Regions from separate parts of the Kribbella sp. NPDC054772 genome, predicted to be linked through region 1. Evidence: riboswitches for the same ligand, from Rfam matches in the RefSeq annotation. Region 1 holds a riboswitch; the other holds the start of a gene.

Region 1 (5,131 bases):
GAAGGCCGCGCTGCAGCGGAACAACCTCAAGGCGATCGCGATCACGCCGGAGATCTACACCCGCGACTTCGTCAAGGGGTCGCTCACCAACCCGAACCCGGCGAAACGCAAGCAGGCCCTCGAACTGTTGCACCAGGCAACCGAGCTCGCCAAGGACCTGGGCTGTTCGTACGTGAAGCTGTGGCCGGGGCAGGACGGCTGGGACTACCCGTTCCAGGTGAACTACCACGACATCTGGAACCTGGCGCTGGACGGGTTGAAGGAGCTGGTGTCCGCGCACCCGGACATCAACTTCGTGATCGAGTACAAGCCGCGCGAGCCGCGGGTGAAGATCATCTTCCCGAACGTCGCCCGGACGCTGCTCGGGATCGAGAAGATCGGGCTGCCGAACCTGGGCATCCTGCTCGACTTCGGGCACTCGCTGTACGGCCAGGAGACGCCGGCCGACGCGGCGCAGCTGGCGATCGACTACGGGCGTTTGTTCGCGATCGACGTCAACGACAACCTGCGCGGCTGGGACGACGACATGGTGGTCGGCTCGGTGCACCTGGTGGAGACGTTCGAGTTCTTCCACACGCTGCGGAAGAACAACTGGGAGGGCGTCTGGCAGCTCGACCAGTTCCCGTTCCGCGAGGACAGCGTGCAGGCCGCGAAGCAGGCGATCACCTTCCTGAAGGCGGTCCACCACGCGCTCGACGTACTGGACGAAGAGGCCCTGGCCGCGGCACAGGCGTCGCACGACGCGCTGGCCGCCCAGAAGCTGGTCCAGAAAGTCCTGCTGAGCTCGATGGCAGAGATCGCATGACGCTGACCATTGATCATGCGACGATGCCGGTGCTCGGCCGGCTGCCCGTGCATGCGGGACGATCCGAGCAGATCGCGCACATCGCCGAGGCCGCCAAGCAGATCCGGATCCAGGACCTCAAGCTGGTGCACCACGCCGGCGCCGGGCACATCGGTGGCGACTTCTCCGCGATCGACATCCTGGCAACCTTGTACGGCGCGGTGCTCGACATCACGCCGGAGACGGTGAACGACCCCGAGCGGGACCGGTTCATCCTCAGCAAGGGGCACGTCGCCGGAGCGCTGTACACGACGCTGGCCGCGTTCGGGTTCCTGCCGGTCGAGGAGCTCGCCACGTTCCTCAAACCGCTGTCCGCGCTGAACGGGCACCCGAACCGGAACAAGGTGGCCGGCGTCGAGGCCAACACCGGCCCGCTCGGTCACGGGCTGCCGGTCGCGGTCGGGCACGCCCTGTCGGCCAAGCTCGACGTCTCGCTGCGCCGCACGTACGTGCTGGTCGGGGACGGCGAGCTGCAGGAGGGGTCGAACTGGGAGGCGATGATGGCTGCCTCGCAGTACCAGCTGGACCGGCTGACCGTAATCGTCGACCGGAACCGGCTGCAGCAGGGTGCGACCACCAAGGAGACCAACGATCTCGACCCGCTGCCGGAGAAGGCGGCGGCGTTCGGGTTCGCGGTGGTCGAGGTGAACGGTCACGACCACGGCGAGCTGCTCGACGTGCTGTCCGCCGTACCGTTCCGGCCCGGGAAGCCGACGTTCGTGATCGCGCACACGCACAAGGGCCACCCGATCTCGTTCATGAGCAACAACGTCGCGTGGCACCACCGGGTGCCGGACGCGTCCGAGTACCAGCAGGCCCTGAAGGAGTTGGCATGACAGTGGTGGAGACCCGCTCGATCGCGGACCAGCCGCGGTACGACTGCCGGGACGCGTACGTCGAGACGCTCGCGCAGCTCGCCGAGGCCGATCACCGGATCGTTGGTGTCGTCAACGACTCGGTCGGGTCGAGCAAGCTGAACAGCTTCCGCAAGGCGTTCCCGGACCGGCTGATCAACGTCGGGATCGCCGAGCAGGACATGGTCGGCGTCGCGTCCGGGCTGGCGAACGGCGGCCGGATCCCGTTCGTGTCTGCGGCGTCCTGCTTCCTCACCGGGCGCGCGCTCGAGCAGATCAAGGCCGACGTCGCGTACTCGAACACCAACGTGAAGCTCTGCGGCATGAGCCCCGGTGTCGCGTACGGCGAACTCGGGCCGACGCACCACTCGATCGAGGACGTCGCCTGGCTGCGGGCGATCGCGGGGATCCGGATCATCGTGCCGGCCGACCCGATCGAGACCGCGGCGGCGCTGCGCTGGGCGGCCGCGACGGAGGGGCCGGTGTTCATCCGGGTCAGCCGGATGAGCGTGCCGAAGGTGTATCCGGAGGACTACGAGTTCCAGCTGGGCAAGGCGGTCACGGTCCGCGAGGGCAACGACGTGACCGTGATCAGCAACGGGACCGTGCTGTGGCGCGCGCTCGCCGCCGCCGAACGGCTCGCCGAGGAAGGGATCTCGGCGCGCGTGCTGTCGATGCCGACGGTGCAGCCGCTCGACACCGACGCCGTGGTCGCGGCCGCGCGGGAGACGGCCGGCATCGTGACCGCGGAGGAGGCCGTGCGGGGCGGTGGTCTCGGCGGGGCGGTCGCCGAGACCGTCGTACAGCAGCATCCGGCGCGGGTGTCGATCCTCGGGTTCGGCGAGTTCGCGCCCACGGGGTCGGCCGGCTACCTGCTGGACCGCTACGGCCTGTCCCCCGAGGGCATCGCCGACGCGGCCCGCAAGCTGGTCACGTCAGGTAGCTGACGAGATCCGCGATCGAGATCATCGCGAAGCCATGAGCGTCGGCGAACGCGCGCAGGTCGCTTCCGGTCATCAGCGTGCCGTCGTCGTTCATGAGCTCGCCGATCACGCCGACCGGCGGCAATCCGGCCAGCCGGACGAGTTCGACAGTGGCCTCGGTGTGACCGGGCCGCTGCCGGACTCCGCCGTCGACGGCGCGCAGCGGCAGGATGTGACCGGGCCGGATCAGGTCCGTGGGGCGGGCCGAAGGATCGGCCAGCACCCGGACGGTCCGCGCCCGGTCCGCTGCGGAGATCCCGGTCCCGACGCCGGTCGCCGCGTCCACCGACACGGTGTACGCCGTCCGCAGGCTGTCCTGGTTGTCGGGGACCATCAGCGGCAGCCGCAGCTGGTCCAGGACCTCCGGTGCGGCGGGCGCGCAGACGTAGCCGCTGGTGTGGCGGACGAGCAGCGCCATCAGTTCCGGTGTGGCGAGGCTCGCGGCGAAGGTCAGGTCGCCTTCGTTCTCCCGGTCCTCGTCGTCGACGACCACGACCGGGCGTCCGGCGGCGAGCTCGGCGACGGCGTGTTCGATGGTGTCCAGGCTGGTGATGGTGTTCACGATCGTTGTCCTCTCGGCTGTGAAATCACCAGCACTCCGGGGCAACGACAAGCCTCACGTCCCCCGTCAGGGAACGTGCGGCTGCCACGTGCGTCTTCCCATCCGGACTTTCACCGTCGGTCCCGGAGTTCCACCAGGTCAACCGCTTCTTCTTGCGAAGTCACGGGTCGCGGACTGTCACCGCCGGCTCGGAATTTCACCGACCCCAGAGCACGTGTGTTCTTCTCGTCCTCAGCTTAACGGCAACCAGCGTCCCGGGAGTGTCATGTCCATCTCATCCGTCTGGCGGGAGATCGAGCTGCCCGCCACCACCGAGTGGGCCGAGTTCGCGCACGAGACCGGCGTCGTCCTGCGGCGGCCGACCTTCCTCGACGGCGACGCGGGCCGGAAGGTCCGCTTCGCCCCGCCGCTTCCTGGTCTGTGGACGTGGTCGGGCGGTGAGTTCGAGGTTTCGGTCGCCGAGGACGAAAGCAACCCGTTCTACGCGCACGGGTTCTGGAAGATGTCGCCCGGCGGCCGCAGCCTCGTGCACGCGGACGGCACGCCCGCGGTGCTGGTGGCCGACACCGCCTGGGCGCTGCCCTGGCGTGCCACCCCCGACCAAGTGCGTGAGTACGCCGCCGACAGACAGGCGAAGGGGTTCAACGCCGTCCTGCTGATGTCGGTCCAGCCGGACATGCGCGCCGTCGGCCCCCGCGACCGGACGCAGGACGAAGGCTTCGGCGTGGGCTTCGAGGACCTCGCCGACGGGCACCTGCTGCAGCCGAACACCGAGTACTTCCAGTACCTCGACGTACTGCTCCGGATCCTCGTCGACCACGGCATCGTCCCGGTCCTCCAGCCGGTCTTCCACGGCTTCGGCTGGAAGGGCCTCGACGTCGCCGGCACGGTAGTCCCACCCGAGGAGTACGCCGCCTACTGCCGCTATCTCGTCGCGCGGTACGGCGCTCAGCCGGCGATCTACCTGGTCGGAGCGGATGGCGCGGGCACCGAGCCGCAGACCGCAGCGGGCGGCGCAGAGGTCCAGGCCGTGGACTGCTACGAGCAACCGACAGGCATCCACTACCGGCCGCACATCCGGCCGGCGGCGCATCAGGACGCCGACTGGCTGGACTTCCAGTGGTGCCAGACCGGACACACCGGCGAGCACGTGCCCGAGCGGGTCGCGGACATGTGGCGCAACCAGCCCGTGAAGGCAGTCGCGAACGGCGAACCGACGTACGAGCACACCGGCCGGACCGGGGTCGCGGAGGGCTGGTGGCAGGGGCACGAGGCGTGGAGCAACCTGTGCGCGGGCGGCACGATGGGCGTCGTCTACGGGGCGGGCAGCCTGTGGCAGTGGCGCCTGCACCCCGAGGAGCCGGGCCACTCGGAGTTCTTCCTCGCCCCGGGCGCGGGCTGGCGCGAGGCGGTCGGCTTCGAGGGATCGGCGTACGTCGGACTGCTCGGGAAGATCCTCGCCGGCCTGCCGACGACGGACATGGTCCCGGACTGGACCCGGGTGATCTCCGGCCGGGCGCTGCGCGGAGCGAACGGGATGCTGATCGTGTACCGCGACACCGGCGGGCCCGTGATGGTGTTCGACGACAGCGTCCCGCTGGGCTACACGATCGTCGACCCACGGGACGGTTCGGTGGTCGCGAGCGGCGTACGGGACACGCCGGGAAGTCCGCTGCCTGACGCGGGTGGCGCGCCGCGGGTCTACATCTGCCTATAGTCCAGTCTGATCGTTCTCGTGAAGGGGGAGCCGGTGAACAGCAACCGCGCGGTGCGCCAGCCCGGGCTGGACGAGCTGCGGCTGCTCGCGAAGGTGGCCCGGATGTACCACGAGAAGGGCATCCGGCAGCCGCAGATCGCCGCCGAGCTGAACCTGTCCCAGGCGCGGGTG
Region 2 (5,131 bases), on a different contig from region 1:
GACGGTGCCGCAGCTGTCCCAGGCGGCTGGGCGGATCGTGGGCCTGCGCTACTTGGACACCGCCGTCATCTCCCCGACCGGCGAGGAGGCGTTCGCGGTCTTCCCCAAGAAGGTGCCGGGCGGTCCGGGCGGCAAGCGCGGCGTGCTGACCGGGCGGGGCGTGACCCAAGCGATCACCACCAAGGAGATCCGCTACCTGAACCGTGACGGTGCCAACAACTCCGACACCGGTACCTCGACGCCTGGCGTGTACTACATCATCGTCTCGATGACCCGGAAGGCCGACGACACGGCGTTCACGGTCCCGATGACGCTGACCGTCGGTGTGCCGGGGACGGCCGGCGCCGGTAAGCCGCAGTACGTCGACGGTGCCACCCCGGTGTCGGGCGACTCGGTGACGCCGACCGCGAACGAGACGCCGTCGGCGAGTGAGACGCCGGGTACGAGCGAGACGCCTGCCGAGCCCGGTTCGGGTGACAAGACCGAGGCAGGCGGTCCGGTCAAGGAGGGCGCCGACACCGATGACGGTGCTCCGCTCGGCCTGATCGCCGGACTCGGTGGCGGTGCGCTCCTCCTCGTGCTGGTCGGTGCCTTCGCCGTACTGCGCCTGCGCAAGAAGCCGGCCGTCGCGCAGCCGTGGCAGCAGTACCCGTCCCAGGGGCCTCCGCAAGGTCCGCACCAGGGTCCGCCTCAGGGTCCGCCGGGACGGTAGTTTCTGGTGGGTGGAGGCTTTCGCGGGGCGGTATCAGCTGATCGATCTGATCGCGACCGGCGGTATGGGATCGGTCTGGCGGGCGTGGGACCGGCGGCGCACGGGGTACGTGGCGGCCAAGGTGCTCGGGCAGCATGATGCGGCGACGCTGCTGCGGTTCGTGCGGGAGCAGTCGTTGCGGATCGAGCACCCGCACGTGGTCGCTCCGCACGGGTGGGCCGCGGACGACGACAAGGTGGTGTTCGCGATGGACCTGGTGCACGGTGGGTCCGTCGCGACACTGCTCGGAGACCACGGGCCGCTGCCGTCGTCGTACGTCGCCGTACTGCTCGATCAGCTGTTGCACGGGCTGTCCGCGGTGCATGCCGCCGGCGTCGTCCACCGCGATGTGAAGCCCGCCAACTTGCTGCTCGACGTGACGGGCCGGGGATGGCCGCACCTCCGGTTGTCGGACTTCGGCGTCGCGGCGGTGCTGGACGAGCCACGGATGACCAGGCACAGCACCGTCCTCGGTACGCCGGGATACCTGGCGCCCGAGCAGCTGGCCGGCGCGGACCCGGACCCACGTCAGGACCTGTACGCCGTCGGCGCCGTCGCCGTCGAGCTGCTGACCGGTGAACGGCCGGGCACGGACGGCGCCCGGCCGGCGGTCGACGGTCCGCTCGGCGAATTCGTCCGCCGGACCACGTCGAGCGATCCGTCCGGCAGGCCGGAGTCCGCGAGCGCGGCCGGGCGTCTGCTCGCCGCCAGCGGCGCGCTCCCGGCCGCCGGTACGACGCCGTGGGCCGACGACCCGGACGCACCCGAGGTCTTCGATCAGCTGCCCCCGCTGCCGCCCGCCGCCACCGCGACCGAGGCGGTCACTCCGCCGGCACAGCGACCGCCCACCGGCACCGCGACGGAGGCGGTGGCTCCGTCGGCGCAGCGACCGCCCACCGGAACCGCGGCGGAGGCGGTGGCTCCGCCGGCGCAGCGGGCCAACCGGGGGCGGCGGACGCTGGTCGTTGTCGCGGTCACGTGTTTCACCGGTGCGGCAGGCCTGCTCGGCGCTGCCGGTTGGTTCCTGCTCCGCTGAGCCGGAGGAGACCCGCGGAGGTCCTCCGGTCCGACCACGATGTGACCTGGGTCGTGGTGTGGGTTGCGGAGGAGGGCATACTTGAAGCACGAGTGAACCCACTCGCGTGCTCCGGGGTCGGTGTAATTCCGAGCCGGCGGTGACAGTCCGCGACCCGGTCGTCGCAGTTCGGCGACCGGTTGACCTGGTGGAATTCCAGGACCGACGGTGAAAGTCCGGATGGGAGGCGCACGCGGTCGGCGGGTGTGCTCTGACGTCCGGTCGGGCGGTGCGCGCGTCACACGGCGTACGGCGAGACTCGGGTGGCGGAGCGTGGTCGCCGGTTGTCACGAGACCCCGGTAGTGCGTCCGTGACGACGAGGGACCAGTGAGCAGTGAGCAACGCGTCGCCGATTGATGTCGCCTGGATGCGGCGTGCTGTCGAGTTGGCCGCGAAAGGGACCGGCAGCACCCATCCGAACCCGGTGGTCGGTTGTGTGATCACCGGCAGCGACGGGCACCCGGTCGGCGAGGGCTTCCATGCCGTTGCCGGTGGCCCGCATGCCGAGGTCGAGGCGCTCCGGATGGCCGGGTCGCGCGCCCGCGGCGGGACGGCGTACGTGACGCTGGAGCCGTGTAATCACACCGGCCGGACCGGTCCGTGTGCGGACGCCTTGATCGAGGCCGGGATCGCACGCGTCGTGTACGCCGTACCCGATCCGAACCGGACCGCGGCCGGTGGTGCCGACAAGCTGCGGAACAAGAACATCGAGGTCGTCGAGGGCGTTCTGCGGGACGAGGCCGAGGCGATCAACCACGTGTGGCTGCACAGCGTCCGGGTCGGTCGGCCGTTCGTCACCTGGAAGTTCGCGACCACGCTCGACGGGCGCTCGGCGGCGCCGGACGGGACGAGCAAGTGGATCACCGGCCCGATCGCGCGCGCCGACGTGCACCGGCACCGGGCGGAGTGCGACGCGATCGCCGTCGGCACCCAGACCGTGCTCGACGACGACCCCGAGCTGACGGTCCGCGACGAGGACGACGTACCCGCGGCCCGGCAGCCGTTGCGGGTCGTCGTCGGCGACCGGGACATCCCGGAGACGGCGCGGGTCCGCAACGACCGCGCGCAGACGTTGCTGCTGCCGACCCACGATCCCGCCGAGGTGCTGCGGCAGCTGGACGACCGGCACATCCGGCACCTGTGGCTCGAGGGCGGCCCGACGCTGGCCGCCGCGTTCGTGCGCGCCGGCCTGGTCGACCAGATCGTCGCGTACGTCGCTCCGGCGGTGCTCGGCTCCGGGTTCGCCGCGGTCGGCGACCTCGGCGCGGAATCGATCGACCACCTGCGGCGGTTCAAGCTAGCGGACGTCACCCGGCTGGGTGACGACGTCCGGCTGACCTTGGTTCCTCTGGGAGGAAAGTAGATGTTCACCGGCATCATCGAAGAACTCGGCACCGTCGAGTCCCTGGACCTGTTGGACGGCGACGCCGCACGGCTCACCATCCGCGGGCCGAAGGTGACCTCGGACGCCGGCCACGGCGACTCGATCGCGGTCAACGGCTGTTGCCTGACAGTCGTCGAGTACGGCGACGGTCTGTTCACCGCCGACGTGATGCGCGAGTCCCTGCAACGGACCAGCCTCGGCGGCCTGGTGAAGGGTTCGCCGGTCAACCTCGAGCGGGCCGTCACCGCGCACGCCCGGCTCGGCGGGCACATCGTCCAAGGCCACGTCGACGGCGTCGGCACGATCGCGAGCCGGACGCCGGGGGAGCACTGGGAGGACGTCCGGATCGCGACGTCGCCGGAGATCCTCAAGTACATCGCCGAGAAGGGCTCGATCGCGATCGACGGGGTGTCGTTGACCGTGACCGACGTCGACGACGCGTCCGGGACGTTCGGGGTCAGCCTGATCCCGACCACGCTGGAGCTGACCGTGCTCGGGCGGAACGCGGTGGGTGACACGGTCAACCTCGAGGTCGACGTGATCGCGAAGTACGTGGAGAGACTTCTTGCCGGAGGCAACGTGAAGGACAACGGAGGCGACCGGTGAACCCGATCGACTGGCTGCTCACCTCGCAGGTGACGATCGCGGGCTCGCCGGTGCTGGTCCGGGAGATCGTCGGCAACGTGTTCGGTCTGGCCAGCGCGCTGTTCGGCATGCGCCGGCTGGTGTCCGCGTGGCCGGTCGGCATCGTCGGCAACGTCTTGCTGTTCACGGTCTTCGTCGGCGGGATCTTCGACACCCCGCAGGACAAGGATCTGTGGGGGCAGGCCGGGCGGCAGGTGTTCTTCGCGATCGTCAGCCTCTACGGCTGGTACCGGTGGTACCAGACCCGCCACGGTGGCGCGGCCGCGGCCGTCCAGCCGCGGTGGGCGACCGCCCGCGAGCGGCTCGAGCTCGGCGGTATCGCGGTCGTGCTCTACGCGATCGCCTACTTCGTCCTGCGTGAACTCGGCTCCTGGGGTCCGCAGTGGGACGCGTGGATCCTGACCGGGTCGATCCTGGCCACGTACGGGATGGCGCGTGGCTTCGTCGAGTTCTGGCTGATCTGGGTCGCCGTCGACATTGTCGGCGTACCGCTGCTGGTGCAAGCCAAGTTCTACCCGTCGGCGACGATGTACGTCGTCTACGGGCTGTTCTGTGTCCTCGGGTTCGCGTCGTGGTGGAAGATCCAGAACCGTGCGCGGATCCAGACTCCCGAACCGGTGGTGGTGGGTTAGATGGGTGACGTACTGAAGCTCGACACGATCGAGCACGCGATCGACGAGATCCGCGCCGGGCGACCGGTGATCGTGGTCGACGACGAGGACCGCGAGAACGAGGGCGACCTGATCTTCGCGGCCTCCAAGGCGACGCCGGAGCTGCTGGCGTTCCTGATCCGGTACAGCTCGGGTGTGGTGTGTGTGCCGATGGAGGGTGCGGAGCTGGACCGGCTCGGCATCCCGTTGATGACACCGCACAACCGGGAGCGGATGCGGACGGCGTACACGATCTCCGTGGACGCGCGGGACGGAATCAGCACCGGTATCTCGGCGGCCGATCGGGCGCGGACGATCCGGGTGCTCGCCGACTCGGCCTCGGAACCGTACGACCTGGTGCAGCCGGGGCACGTGTTCCCGCTGCGTGCTCGCGAGGGCGGCGTACTCGTCCGGCCCGGGCACACCGAGGCGTCGATCGACCTGGCGCGCATCGCCGGGCTGACGCCGGCTGCGGTGATCTCCGAGATGGTGAACGACGACGGGACGATGAAGCGCGGCCTCGAGCTGCGAGCCTTCGCCGACGAGCACGGGCTCGTTCTGGTGTCGATCGACGACCTGATCAGGTACCGGCGGCGAACCGAGTCGCAGATCCAGCGCGTCGCGA

The links. Region 1 has a riboswitch for FMN ahead of ribB (3,4-dihydroxy-2-butanone-4-phosphate synthase). Riboswitches for the same ligand answer to the same signal wherever they lie in the genome.
Region 2: linked by a shared signal. The riboswitch ahead of ribD (bifunctional diaminohydroxyphosphoribosylaminopyrimidine deaminase/5-amino-6-(5-phosphoribosylamino)uracil reductase RibD) and the one ahead of ribB (3,4-dihydroxy-2-butanone-4-phosphate synthase) in region 1 are both predicted to bind FMN.

The regions. Positions count from the first base shown of each region.
Region 1 covers NZ_JBSHBJ010000009.1:149,752-154,882, forward strand. Annotated here, with positions in the region: gene ACWGID_RS17515 (sugar phosphate isomerase/epimerase family protein) at 1-805, shown strand, start outside; gene ACWGID_RS17520 (transketolase) at 802-1,680, shown strand; gene ACWGID_RS17525 (transketolase family protein) at 1,677-2,645, shown strand; gene ribB (3,4-dihydroxy-2-butanone-4-phosphate synthase) at 2,629-3,243, opposite strand; FMN riboswitch at 3,328-3,461, opposite strand; gene ACWGID_RS17535 (apiosidase-like domain-containing protein) at 3,509-4,960, shown strand; gene ACWGID_RS17540 (sugar-binding transcriptional regulator) at 4,994-5,131, shown strand, end outside.
Region 2 covers NZ_JBSHBJ010000016.1:100,169-105,299, forward strand. Annotated here, with positions in the region: gene ACWGID_RS24295 (vWA domain-containing protein) at 1-712, shown strand, start outside; gene ACWGID_RS24300 (protein kinase domain-containing protein) at 723-1,787, shown strand; FMN riboswitch at 1,891-2,022, shown strand; gene ribD (bifunctional diaminohydroxyphosphoribosylaminopyrimidine deaminase/5-amino-6-(5-phosphoribosylamino)uracil reductase RibD) at 2,162-3,190, shown strand; gene ACWGID_RS24310 (riboflavin synthase) at 3,191-3,817, shown strand; gene pnuC (nicotinamide riboside transporter PnuC) at 3,814-4,488, shown strand; gene ACWGID_RS24320 (bifunctional 3,4-dihydroxy-2-butanone-4-phosphate synthase/GTP cyclohydrolase II) at 4,489-5,131, shown strand, end outside.